One region of the Cronobacter muytjensii ATCC 51329 genome, then DNA from elsewhere that is predicted to be linked to it. Evidence: predicted binding sites of a transcription regulator. Region 1 holds the regulator's gene; each other region holds the start of a gene.
The links. Region 1 encodes CRP, which controls carbon source genes, mostly activating them, when cyclic AMP is high. Its sites were predicted from a motif close to ATGTGANNNNNNTCACAT; they were not measured.
Positions count from the first base shown of each region.

Region 1 (4,161 bases):
GCATGGCGGTCACGTGGGCTTCGTCGGCGGCACGCTGCGTCAGCCGAAAATGTGGCTGGAGCAGCGCATTCCTGACTGGCTAACCCCTTATCTGGACCGATAAATGATCATTCCCTGGCAAGAACTCGACCCCGATACGCTGGACCGACTGATTGAAGCCTTCGTCTTGCGCGAAGGCACCGATTATGGTGAACATGAACGCTCGCTTGAGCAAAAGGTCGCCGATGTGCGGCGTCAGTTGCAAAGCGGCGAAGCCGTACTTGTGTGGTCTGAACTGCACGAAACGGTCAATATCATGCCGCGCGCGCAGTTTCGCGGTTAACGTTGCCTGGCGGAGCCTTGCCCCGCCGCTTCAGGGAGTTGTCTCGCTATGTCTGCCAAACATCCGGTTATCGCCGTCACGGGTTCCAGCGGCGCGGGCACCACGACGACCAGCCTTGCGTTTCGTAAAATTTTCGCCCAGCTGAATCTTCACGCCGCCGAAGTGGAAGGCGACAGCTTTCACCGCTACACGCGCCCGGAAATGGACATGGCAATCCGTAAGGCGCGCGATTTGGGCCGCCATATCAGCTATTTCGGCCCGGAGGCGAATGATTTCGGCCTGCTGGAGCAAACCTTTGTGGAATACGGCCTGACCGGCAAAGGGCAGTCGCGCAAATATCTGCATACCTACGATGAAGCCGTGCCCTGGAATCAGGTGCCAGGCACTTTTACGCCGTGGCAGCCGCTGCCGGAGCCAACAGATGTGCTGTTTTATGAAGGCCTGCACGGCGGCGTGGTGACGCCGCAGAATGACGTGGCGAAGCATGTCGACTTGCTGGTGGGCGTGGTACCTATCGTCAACCTGGAGTGGATCCAGAAAATGATCCGCGACACCAGCGAGCGCGGGCATTCCCGCGAGGCGGTGATGGATTCCGTGGTGCGCTCGATGGAAGATTACATCAACTACATCACGCCGCAGTTTTCACGCACGCATATCAACTTCCAGCGCGTGCCGACGGTGGACACCTCAAACCCGTTCGCCGCCAAAGGCATTCCGTCACTCGACGAGAGCTTTGTGGTGATTCATTTCCGTAATCTGGACAATATCGATTACCCCTGGCTGCTCGCGATGTTGCAGGGCTCGTTTATTTCTCACATCAATACGTTGGTGGTGCCGGGCGGCAAAATGGGGCTGGCGATGGAACTGATTATGTTGCCGCTGGTGCAGCGGCTGATGGAAGGCAAGCAGATACAGTGACGCCACGCCGTAACAGGCAGAAATCGTAGGGCGGGTCAGCGCAGCGCCACCCGCCCCCGCATTACCCTTCTATCACCTCATACGAATGCGTAATGTTCACGCCTTTGCCGAGCATCAACGCCACCGAACAATATTTTTCCGCCGACAGATCCACCGCACGCGCGACCGCTGCATCCTTCAGAGCCTTCCCCGTCACGACAAAATGCAGGTTGATATGCGTGAACAGGCGCGGCGCCTCTTCGCGGCGTTCAGAGGTGAGCTTCACTTCGCAGTCAGTCACCTCGTGACGGCCTTTTTGCAGAATAGACACCACGTCGATAGCGCTGCAACCGCCTGCGGCCATCAGCACCATTTCCATCGGGCTTGGCGCTTTGTCGCCAGAGTTGCCATCCATCAGGATCTGGTGGCCTGATGCGGACTCGCCCAGGAAGGTTAAGCCTTCCACCCATTTCACTCGTGCATGCATGATTATCGCTCCAGGCTATTCATTTTACTGACAGATTACGCGGCCCCGCCATAAGAGGCAACGGAAGGCGACCTGCGTCAAGCTGAAACGAGACAACAGGAGACACCTGAGAAAAGCTATGCTAAAACAGTCTGGATGCAGCGGCGATACATTGATGTTACGCATGTATGCAGAGGAGAGACAATTTATCGGCTGCGATGTCCACGGACAGCCAACTTCCCTGGATGCGGGAAGATGATGATTGCAGAGCCAGACAGGGGTTACGCGCCCTGTCTTTGGAGCCAGTTTAAAACAGAGGATAACCGCGCATGGTGCTTGGCAAACCGCAAACAGACCCGACTCTTGAATGGTTCTTGTCTCATTGCCACATTCATAAGTATCCATCTAAGAGCACGCTGATTCACCAGGGTGAAAAAGCGGAGACGCTGTACTACATCGTCAAAGGCTCAGTGGCAGTGCTGATCAAAGACGAAGAGGGCAAGGAGATGATCCTCTCGTACCTGAATCAGGGAGACTTCATCGGCGAACTGGGTTTGTTCGAGGAAGGTCAGGAACGCAGCGCCTGGGTTCGCGCTAAAACTGCCTGTGAAGTGGCTGAGATCTCTTACAAAAAATTCCGTCAGCTGATTCAGGTAAACCCGGATATTCTGATGCGTCTTTCTTCACAGATGGCGCGTCGTCTGCAGGTGACCTCAGAAAAAGTCGGCAACCTGGCGTTCCTCGACGTGACGGGCCGCATCGCGCAGACGCTCCTGAATCTCGCCAAACAGCCGGACGCCATGACCCATCCGGACGGTATGCAGATCAAAATTACCCGCCAGGAAATCGGTCAGATCGTGGGTTGCTCCCGCGAAACCGTGGGCCGTATCCTGAAGATGCTCGAAGATCAAAACCTGATTTCCGCGCACGGGAAAACCATCGTGGTTTACGGAACCCGCTAAGGTTTCTGAAAAAAACGGCGTGTCGCTTCGGTAACACGCCGTTTTTGTTTCTATACTTCTCCCCTATGTGGCGTCGTCTTATCTATCACCCTGAAATCAATTACGCTTTGCGGCAAACGCTGACCTTAAGCCTGCCGGTCGCGGTGGGATTGATGCTGGGCCATTTACAACAGGGGCTGCTGTTCTCGCTGGTGCCCGCGTGCTGCAACATCGCCGGTCTCGATACCCCCCACAAACGCTTCTTCAAACGCCTGATTATCGGCGCGTCGCTGTTCGCGCTGAGCAGCCTGGCGGTACAGTTTCTGCTGTTGCAGGCGGTGCCGCTGCCGCTGATTTTGCTGATGCTGGCGCTGCTGCTCGGCGTGACGGCGGAGATAAGCCCGCTGCATGCGCGTCTGCTGCCCGCGTCGCTTATCGCGGCGATTTTCACGTTAAGCCTTGCCGGCAATATGCCAGTCTGGCAACCGATGTTGCTTTATATTCTCGGCACCCTCTGGTATGGCTTGTTCAATGGTTTCTGGTTCTGGCTGTGGCGTGAGCAGCCGCTTCGCGAATCGTTAAGCCTGATTTATCAAAGCCTCGCTGATTACTGCGAGGCGAAATATAGCCTGCTGACACGCCATACCGACCCGGAACAGGCGCTGCCGCCGCTGCTGGTGCACCAGCAAAAAGTCGTGGATCAGATAAGCCAGTGTTATCAGCAGTTGCAAATGCTGGCGGCGACCCGGCAGAACGGCTACAAGCGTCTGCTACGCGCCTTTCAGGTAGCGCTGGATCTTCAGGAGCATATCTCGGTGTCACTGCATCAACCGGGCGAAGTGCAAAAGCTGGTGGAGCGCAGCCATGCGGAAGCGGTGTTGCGCTGGACGGCGCAAACCGTGGCCGCGCGCCTGCGCACGCTCTCCGACGATATCCTCTATCACCGCTATTCTCACCGCTTTACGATGGACAAACAGATCGAGGCGCTGTCAAAAATCTCCCGCCAGCACCCTGATAACCCGGTCGGGCAGTTTTGCGAATACCATTTCAGCCGCATCGCCCGCGTGCTGCGTACCCAGCGCCCGCTTTACGCCCGCGACCTCATGGATAACGGCCAGCGCCGCCTGCCGCTGTTGCCCGCGCTGAAAAGCTATCTGTCGTTCAAATCGGCCGCGCTGCGCACCGCGGCGCGGCTTGGCGTGATGCTCGCGGCGGCGGGTCTGCTGGCGAGCGTATTTCAGTTGCCGAAGCCGTACTGGATCCTGATGACGGTCCTGTTCGTCACGCAAAACGGCTACGGCGCGACGCGGGTGCGCATTTTGCACCGTGCGGGCGGCACGCTGGCCGGGCTGATTATCGCGGGCATTACGCTGCATCTGAATGTGCCGCAGGGCTATACGCTGCTCGGCATGCTGGTGGTGACCTTAATCAGCTATCTCATTATCCGCCGCAACTACGGCTGGGCGATGATTGGCTTCACCGTGACGGCGGTCTATTCGCTTCAATTGCTGACGCTGAACGGCGAGCAGTACATT
Region 1 is NZ_CP012268.1:50,385-54,545, reverse strand. Features, by position in the region: gene AFK63_RS00270 (hydrolase) at 1-103, shown strand, start outside; gene AFK63_RS00265 (YheU family protein) at 104-322, shown strand; gene AFK63_RS00260 (phosphoribulokinase) at 371-1,240, shown strand; gene AFK63_RS00255 (OsmC family protein) at 1,302-1,706, opposite strand; gene crp (cAMP-activated global transcriptional regulator CRP) at 2,015-2,647, shown strand; gene AFK63_RS00245 (YccS/YhfK family putative transporter) at 2,713-4,161, shown strand, end outside.

Region 2 (4,161 bases), 1.6 Mb from region 1:
CCTGCCGGAGCTGCTGCCGCTTATCGAGCAAGGGCTGCTGACACCTGAGGAGATAGTGACGCACTATCTGCCGCTCGAAGACGCCGCGCGCGGCTATAAGATTTTCGAGAAGCGAGAAGAGGAGTGCCGCAAGGTGATTCTGGTGCCGGGCGCGGCGACGCCGGAGGCGGCGCGCGATAAAGTCACCGCGCTGATGAATGCGCCGTTGCAGCCGTAGAACGGGCGCATAAACAGAAAGAGGATGCCGGAGCATCCTCTTGTTTTTTGCCGCCATGCGGGCTTAGCGGTGATATTCGCCCGCCGCTTCCGGCTGGTAGAGCAGTTCCAGCACTTCGATATGCGTTTCGCTGCCGTCCGGCAACGGCCAGCGGATGGCGTCGCCCACGCGCAGCCCCAGCAGCGCCGCGCCCACCGGTGCCATCACCGACAGCGAGTCGTCGTTGCTGCCTGCAAGCTGCGGGTAAACCAGCTGCCGCTCGTATGTTTCACCACTCGCCAGATCGCGGAATTTCACCCGGCTGTTCATCGTCACCACATCCTGCGGCATCGCCTGCGGGCTGACCATCCGGGCGCGATCCAGCTCATCGTTCAGCGCGTCGGCGACCGGCAGACGCGCGAACGCGGGCTGTTCCAGCAGGCTATCGAGACGTTCGGCATCGAGTTCGTTGATGATAAGGGCAGGTCGGGACATTTCTTACTCCATGTCGTTGAATCAGGCAGCGTTTCGCCGTTAACAAGCGTCCAAAGAAAAACCCTCACCGTCAAAACGATGAGGGTCCGCGTCAGAGGATGATACTCAGCCTTGCGCGCCGTTTGAAGTGACCTGGGTCACAAAACGGGGCTTAAAGCAGGATGCTGCCCACCGTCGCCAGCAGGAAGGCGATAGTGCCCAGCAGGGTTTCCATCACGGTCCAGGTTTTCAGCGTGGTTTTCTCATCCATCTCAAGGAAACGGCCCACCAGCCAGAAACCGGAGTCGTTGACGTGTGAAAGCACCGTCGCGCCGCCCGCGATAGCGATAACGATAAAGCAGAGGTCGAACTGGCTTAAGCCTGGCGTCGCCTGCACCATCGGCGCGACCAGCGCGGCGGTGGTAGTCAGCGCGACGGTCGCCGACCCTTGCGCCACGCGAAGCGCGGTAGAGATAACAAACGCTGCCAGGATAACCGGCATGCCGGTATCAGAGAGTACGCCCGCCAGCGCGTCGCCGATGCCGCTTGCGCGCAGCACGCCGCCGAACATGCCGCCCGCGCCGGTCACAAGGATAATCCCGCAGATAGGTCCGAGCGCGCCGTCGCAGACTTTCTCCAGATGCTGGCGGCTGTGGTTGCGGCTAAATACCATCAGCGCGAAAAACACGGTGATCAGCAGCGCCACCGGGGTTTTGCCGAGCATACGCAGGAAGTTCACCACGCTATTATCGGCGCTGACCCAGCCCAGCACTTTGGCGGTGTTGAGGCCCGTATCCAGGAAGATGAGCGCCAGCGGCAGCAGCAGAATGGCCAGCACCATGCCAAATGACGGCGGGCGGTGCGTCGGGTCGGCTTCCACTTCGCCAAGGAAAGACGAGGGCAGTTTGATATCGAATTTCTTACCGGCGTACTGCCCATAGAGATAGCCGCCGAAATACCAGGTGGGGATCGCGATAATCAGCCCCACGATCACCAGCAGGCCGATATTAGCGCCCAGCAGTTCGCTGGCGGCAACCGGGCCTGGATGCGGCGGCACCAGCGCATGCATGGCGGCGAACGCGCCCGCCGCCGGGAAGGCGTATTTCAGCGTCGAGCCACCAAAACGTTTCGCCACGCTGAAGATAATCGGCAGCATCACCACCAGGCCGGCGTCGAAGAAAATCGGGAAGCCGAACAGCAGCGAGGCGACGCCCAGCGCGAACGGCGCGCGGTGTTCGCCAAATTTATTGATAAGCGTGTCGGCCAGCACTTTCGCCCCGCCGGAGATCTCCAGCATACGGCCTATCATCGCGCCGAGTCCCACCAGCAGCGCGACGCCCGCGAGCGTGCTGCCAAAACCGGTCAGCAGCGTGGGCACGACTTTATCAAACGGCACTTTGGTCAACAGCGCCACAACGATACTGACCAGGGTAAGAGCAAGAAAAGCATGCACTTTAAAGCGCATGATAAGTACCAGCAGCAGCACGACGGCACAGGCGGCAATGCCCAGCAGCGTACCGGCGCCATAAGCGTAAGTGGTTTCTGTCATCGTTATTGTCCTCAACATGGGTACAGTGAAACCGTAGCCTGGTCTGCGGTTTTCTCACTGATACCGGTAACATGATACTGGTAACATGCAGAGGGTTGTAAACAGGGGGTGTCATATTTATTAACATTTTGAGATCACCGTCAAACTCCCGCTTTCGCGGAGCCTGACGATGCATATCCCGCCTGACGCTTCTGTCAAATTTTCCGGCGCATTTTTTTCACTAAATCGCCAGATTTGTTGGCTATATCGAGCTTTTTTGTTGTGAAGTGGCCACGAAGTTGTCGCTTTGGTCTGTCGTTAACTAGCTTAGGATCGTGATGATATGCCGTACATCGCGCTGTATACGGCGGCGCAACGCCACCGGACCCTGATCAGTGCATAAGAGGACATCATGAAAAAGCTCACCTTCACGTTTCTGACCGTGGCGCTGGCGGGCACCAGCCATTTCGCCTTTGCCGATACCCTGCGCATGGAATGTCCCGTCTCTCCCGGTGGCAAACAGTACTGCCAGTACATCAAAGAACGCTTTGAGAAGCAGACGGGCAACCAGCTCGAATTTATCGAATTCCCGGCCGCCTCGGATGAAAAGCTGGCGCTGCTGCAACAGCTGTTCGCCGCCAAAGATGAAAAAGCGGTGGATGTGTTTCAGTCCGACACCATCTGGATTGGCCTGCTTGATAAGCAGACGCTCGATCTCACCGATGCCATGGGGGGGATGGAAAAAGAGTTTTTCCCGGGGCCCTGGAAGAACAACACCGTGAATGGACGCCTGAAAGCGGTGCCGTCATATATCGACACCGGCGTACTGTTTTATCGCAAAGACTTACTGGAGAAATATAAAGAGCAGCCGCCGAAAACGTGGGACGAGATGACGCGTATCGCCACCAAAATCCAGGCGGAAGAGCGCAAGGCGGGGCATAAAAATTTCTGGGGATACATCTTCCAGGGCAAATCATATGAAGGGCTGACCTGCAATGCGCTGGAGTGGATCGATTCCTATGGCGGCGGCACGTTTATCGACGAAAAAGGGAACGTGACCATTAACAATCCGAAAGCGGCGCAGGCGCTCGATATGGCGCGCGGCTGGATGGGCAAGATAACGCCGAAGGGCGTGCTGGGCTACAAAGAAGAAGAGTCGCGCACGGTGTTCCAGAATGGCGATGCGCTGTTTATGCGCAACTGGCCTTACGTCTGGCAGTTGTCGCAGGCGGATGACAGCCCGCTGAAAGGCAAGGTGGGCGTGATGCAACTGCCTGCCGGGCCGGACGGGCGTCAGGCGACGACGCTCGGCGGCTGGCAGTGGTCGATTAACGCCAATACTAAAAACCCGCAAGCCGCGATTGCGCTACTGAAAATCTTAAGCGACGACGACTCGCAAACCACGCGCCTGAAAATCCTCGGTCACGCGCCGACGCGCGTCGCGCTTTATGAAAACAAAGACGTGCTGGCGATTGCGCCGGAGCTGACCCAGTTCCGCGATATCTTCGCCCAGGCGGTGCCGCGACCGGCGACGGTGACGAAAGCCCAGTATCCGCGCGTGTCGAACGCGGTGTTCAACGTGACCTTTAGCGTGCTGAACGGCAAAGAGGACGGCAAGAAAGCCACCGCGGATCTGCAAAAACGCCTGACGCGCGCAAAGGGCACCGGCTGGCGGTAAAGGCGGGATAACGATGTGGGGGCGGGTGCGCTTTGCTTACCCGCTCTGCACGTGACGAAACTGCGTGTCGCAGGGCGGGTAAGCGGCGCGCCCCCGCCATTCAAACCTGATAAACGCCGCCACACAGGGAACGAATTTCCCCTCGCGCCTGCGCGAAGAAAGCCGGAGCGAGGGCAATACCGTCGTGTCCGTCAACATGCTCAACGGAGCGCTTATGAAATCCGATAGCCTTACGCAGCCGCCGACAGCCCGGCGGCACAAGGTCTCCTGGCATCAGCGCCGTCG
Region 2 is NZ_CP012268.1:2,796,202-2,800,362, reverse strand. Features, by position in the region: gene AFK63_RS12980 (zinc-dependent alcohol dehydrogenase) at 1-217, shown strand, start outside; gene rnk (nucleoside diphosphate kinase regulator) at 281-691, opposite strand; gene AFK63_RS12970 (GntP family permease) at 843-2,219, opposite strand; gene AFK63_RS12965 (ABC transporter substrate-binding protein) at 2,611-3,876, shown strand; gene AFK63_RS12960 (carbohydrate ABC transporter permease) at 4,091-4,161, shown strand, end outside.
Region 2: a site for CRP is predicted at 2,348-2,365, ahead of AFK63_RS12970 (GntP family permease). Genes of this name have one in related genera too.

Region 3 (4,161 bases), 790 kb from region 1:
GCTGCGCTATCACCTCACCGGGCCTGTCGATAAGCCGCAAATCAACGAAGTGATGCGCCAGCCGCGCGCGGAAGTGGCGCAATGATTTGACGCCGCGGCTGAATTACCGCAAGCTCGCCTGATAACCTATTTCATTGCCCGTGCGGGCAGGACCATGAGAGTAGCAAACAATGAGTCTGAACCTGGTAAGTGAGCAGCTACTGTCTGCAAATGGCCTGAGCCATCAGGATCTCTTCTCCATTCTGGGCCAGCTTTATGAGCGTCGCCTGGATTACGGCGATCTCTATTTTCAGTCCAGTTATCACGAATCCTGGGTTTTAGAAGACCGCATTATTAAAGACGGTTCTTACAATATTGACCAGGGTGTGGGCGTGCGCGCCGTCAGCGGCGAGAAAACCGGCTTCGCTTATGCCGACCAGATTAGCCTTGCCTCGCTGACGCAAAGCGCGCAGGCCGCGCGCAGCATCGTGCGTGAGCAGGGCGAAGGGCGCGTCAAGACCCTGAGCGCGGTGGAATATTCTCCGCTCTACACCACGCTCGATCCGCTGCAAAGCCTGAGCCGCGAAGAAAAGCTCGATATTTTACGCCGCGTCGATAACGCCGCGCGCGCGGCGGATAAGCGCGTGCAGGAAGTGAGCGCGAGCCTGACCGGCGTCTATGAACTGATCCTGGTCGCCGCGACCGACGGGACGCTGGCGGCGGATGTCCGTCCGCTGGTGCGCCTCTCCGTGAGCGTGCAGGTGGAAGAAGACGGCAAGCGCGAGCGCGGATCCAGCGGCGGCGGCGGACGTTTCGGCTACGAGTGGTTTATGGAAAATACCGATGGCGAGGTGCGTGCCGAGGCCTGGGCGCGTGAGGCGGTGCGGATGGCGCTGGTGAACCTGAGCGCCATCGCGGCGCCCGCCGGTACGCTGCCGGTGGTGCTGGGCGCAGGCTGGCCTGGCGTGCTGCTGCACGAGGCGGTCGGTCACGGTCTGGAGGGCGATTTTAATCGCCGCGGTACGTCGGTGTTCAGCGGCCAGATGGGCAAGCTGGTCGCTTCCGAGCTCTGCACCGTCGTGGATGACGGCACGCTTGCCAACCGTCGCGGCTCGCTGGCGATTGATGACGAAGGCGTTCCGGGCCAGTACAACGTGCTTATCGAGAACGGCATCCTGAAAGGCTACATGCAGGATAAACTCAACGCGCGCCTGATGGGCGTCGCGCCGACCGGTAATGGCCGCCGCGAATCTTACGCGCACCTGCCGATGCCGCGTATGACCAACACCTATATGCTCGCCGGGAAATCGACGCCGCAGGAAATTATCGAGTCGGTAGACTACGGAATTTTCGCGCCGAATTTCGGCGGCGGCCAGGTGGATATCACCTCCGGCAAGTTCGTTTTTTCGACCTCTGAAGCCTACCTGATTGAAAAAGGGAAAGTGACGAAGCCGGTGAAAGGCGCGACGCTTATCGGCTCCGGTATTGAGGCGATGCAGCAGATCTCAATGGTCGGCAACGACGTGAAGCTGGATAACGGCGTCGGCGTCTGCGGCAAAGAGGGCCAGAGCCTGCCGGTGGGCGTCGGTCAGCCGACGCTGAAAGTGGATAACCTGACGGTCGGCGGCACCGCATAATCGTCTGTGTCGCCCCTCCGCTGCGAGGGGCGACATTATGCGCGGCTCTCTTTCCCTTTCACATTTCTCCCCCGCATCTCCTGATAGACCTGCGCCACCTTCACGAAATAATCAGTCAGCGCGTTAATGCAGACCTGCACCTTGAGCGGCAGCTTGTCCTTTTCGGTATAGAGTGCATAGACTGGCCGCGGGTCGGACTGATAGCGCGGAAAGAGGATCTCCAGCTCGCCGCTGTTGATCTCGTCGATCACCCACATCAGCGGCACATAGGCGATGCCCGCGCCCGCTTTTAACCAGCGGGAGAGCGTCATTGGATCATTGGTGACAAAGCGGCCCTGCGGCAGCAGGCGCGTCGAAATGCCTTCCGGGGCGATAAGCTCGAATTCGTTGTCAGGGCGCACGCTATATTCAAGCCATGAATGGTTGGCGAGATCGGCTGGTTTTTCCGGCGTGCCCGCCTGGGCGAGATAGCTCTTCGCCGCGCAGACCACCATCGGCATAGAGCCGAGGCGTTTTGAGAACAGGCTGGAATCCTGGAGCGCGCCGACCCGGATAACGACATCCAGCCCGTCGGCAATCAGATCCGGCGCGGGAATGCCGGTGACAAGGTTGACCGACAGGCCTGGATAATCGCGCAGCATGTTTGCCGTCAGGCTGGCCAGTACATTTTGCGCCATAGTTGAAGAACAGCCGATACGCAGCGTACCGATGGGACTGTTGTTAAAAGCGTACAATTGCTCATGGACTTCCTGCACCTCATGCAGCATGCGTCGGCAGCCCTGATAGTAGATCCGGCCAGCTTCGGTTAAGCCAATACTGCGGGTACTGCGGTTTAACAGCTTGACCTGTAACTCGTCTTCCAGTTTCGAGACCGTCTGACTGATAGAGGAGACGCTCATCTCAAGCTGCCTTGCGGCGCTGGTAAATGAGCCCAGCTCTACCACTTTGGCAAACACCGACATTCTTTTTAGTCGTTCCATTATTCACTCTGGCTTAAAAGTGATTTAGATCACATATCATAGATAACTTACTATCAGTTACGCTAATATATTATTTCCAACATAACTAACACCGCACTCTCGCCCGGCCATTCCAGGCCACTCGTTGCGGAATATAGTTTAAAAATCAATAGCCTGCACGCAAATCAAGGTCAACATGAGTCTTTTTCCGGTCATAGTGATATTCGGTCTTTCGTTTCCGCCGATCTTTTTTGAGCTTCTGCTGTCGCTGGCGATTTTCTGGCTGGTGCGCCGTGCGCTGATCCCGACCGGGATCTACGATTTTGTCTGGCATCCGGCGTTATTTAATACGGCGCTCTATTGCTGTCTGTTCTATCTGCTGTCGCGCTTGTTTGTCTGAGGTTGATGTGAAATTACTAACAACAAAAATAACCCGCACAGCCATCACCGTGGTGCTGGTCGTGCTTGCCTTCATCGCCATTTTTCGCGCCTGGAGTTTTTATACTGAGTCGCCCTGGACGCGTGACGCGCGCTTTAGCGCCGATGTCGTCGCCATCGCGCCCGACGTCGCCGGGCTTATCACGTCAGTCGACGTGCATGACAACCAACTGGTGAAGAAAGATCAGGTGCTCTTCACTATAGACCAGCCGCGTTACCAGAAGGCGCTGGAAGAAGCGGAAGCTGATGTCGCTTACTATCAGGCGCTGGCGAACGAGAAACGCCGCGAGGCGGGACGCCGCAATAAGCTCGGCATTCAGGCGATGTCGCGTGAAGAGATTGACCAGGCGAATAACGTCCTGCAAACCGTGCTGCACCAGCTGGCGAAAGCCGAGGCGACGCGCGACCTGGCGAAACTCGATCTCCAGCGCACCGTTATCCGCGCGCCCGCGGATGGCTGGGTCACCAACCTTAACGTATATGCCGGCGAATTTATTACGCGCGGCTCTACCGCTGTGGCGCTGGTGAAACAGAACAGTTTCTACGTTCAGGCTTATATGGAAGAGACCAAGCTTGAAGGCGTTCGCCCTGGCTTTCGCGTCGAGATAACGCCGCTTGGCAGCAATAATGTGCTGCACGGCACCGTGGATAGCGTCTCGGCGGGCGTCACCAACGCCAGCAGCACCCGTGATGATAAAGGCATGGCGACGGTCGACTCCAACCTCGAATGGGTGCGCCTGGCCCAGCGCGTGCCGGTGCGCATTCGCCTCGATAAACAGCCTGGCAACCTGTACCCGTCCGGCACTACGGCGACCGTGGTGGTGACCGGCGAGCGCGACCGCGACCGTAGCCACGAATCGGCCTTTAACAAGCTGATGCACCGCCTGCGCGAATTCGGTTAAACGCTATGGGATTCCTGTCTATCGATCCCCGGCATCTGCGCTTTGCGATAAAACTCGCCACCGCGATTGTGCTGGCGCTGTTTGTCGGGTTTCACTTTCAGCTTGAAACGCCGCGCTGGGCGGTGCTGACCGCCGCTATCGTGGCGGCGGGTCCGGCGTTCGCGGCGGGCGGCGAGCCCTGGTCCGGCGCTATCCGTTATCGCGGTATGCTGCGCATTATCGGCACCTTTATCGGCTGTCTCGCTG
Region 3 is NZ_CP012268.1:3,619,510-3,623,670, reverse strand. Features, by position in the region: gene yhdP (AsmA2 domain-containing protein YhdP) at 1-85, shown strand, start outside; gene tldD (metalloprotease TldD) at 171-1,616, shown strand; gene aaeR (HTH-type transcriptional activator AaeR) at 1,652-2,596, opposite strand; gene aaeX (p-hydroxybenzoic acid efflux pump operon protein AaeX) at 2,772-2,975, shown strand; gene aaeA (p-hydroxybenzoic acid efflux pump subunit AaeA) at 2,983-3,915, shown strand; gene aaeB (p-hydroxybenzoic acid efflux pump subunit AaeB) at 3,921-4,161, shown strand, end outside.
Region 3: a site for CRP is predicted at 2,614-2,631, ahead of aaeR (HTH-type transcriptional activator AaeR). Genes of this name have one in related genera too.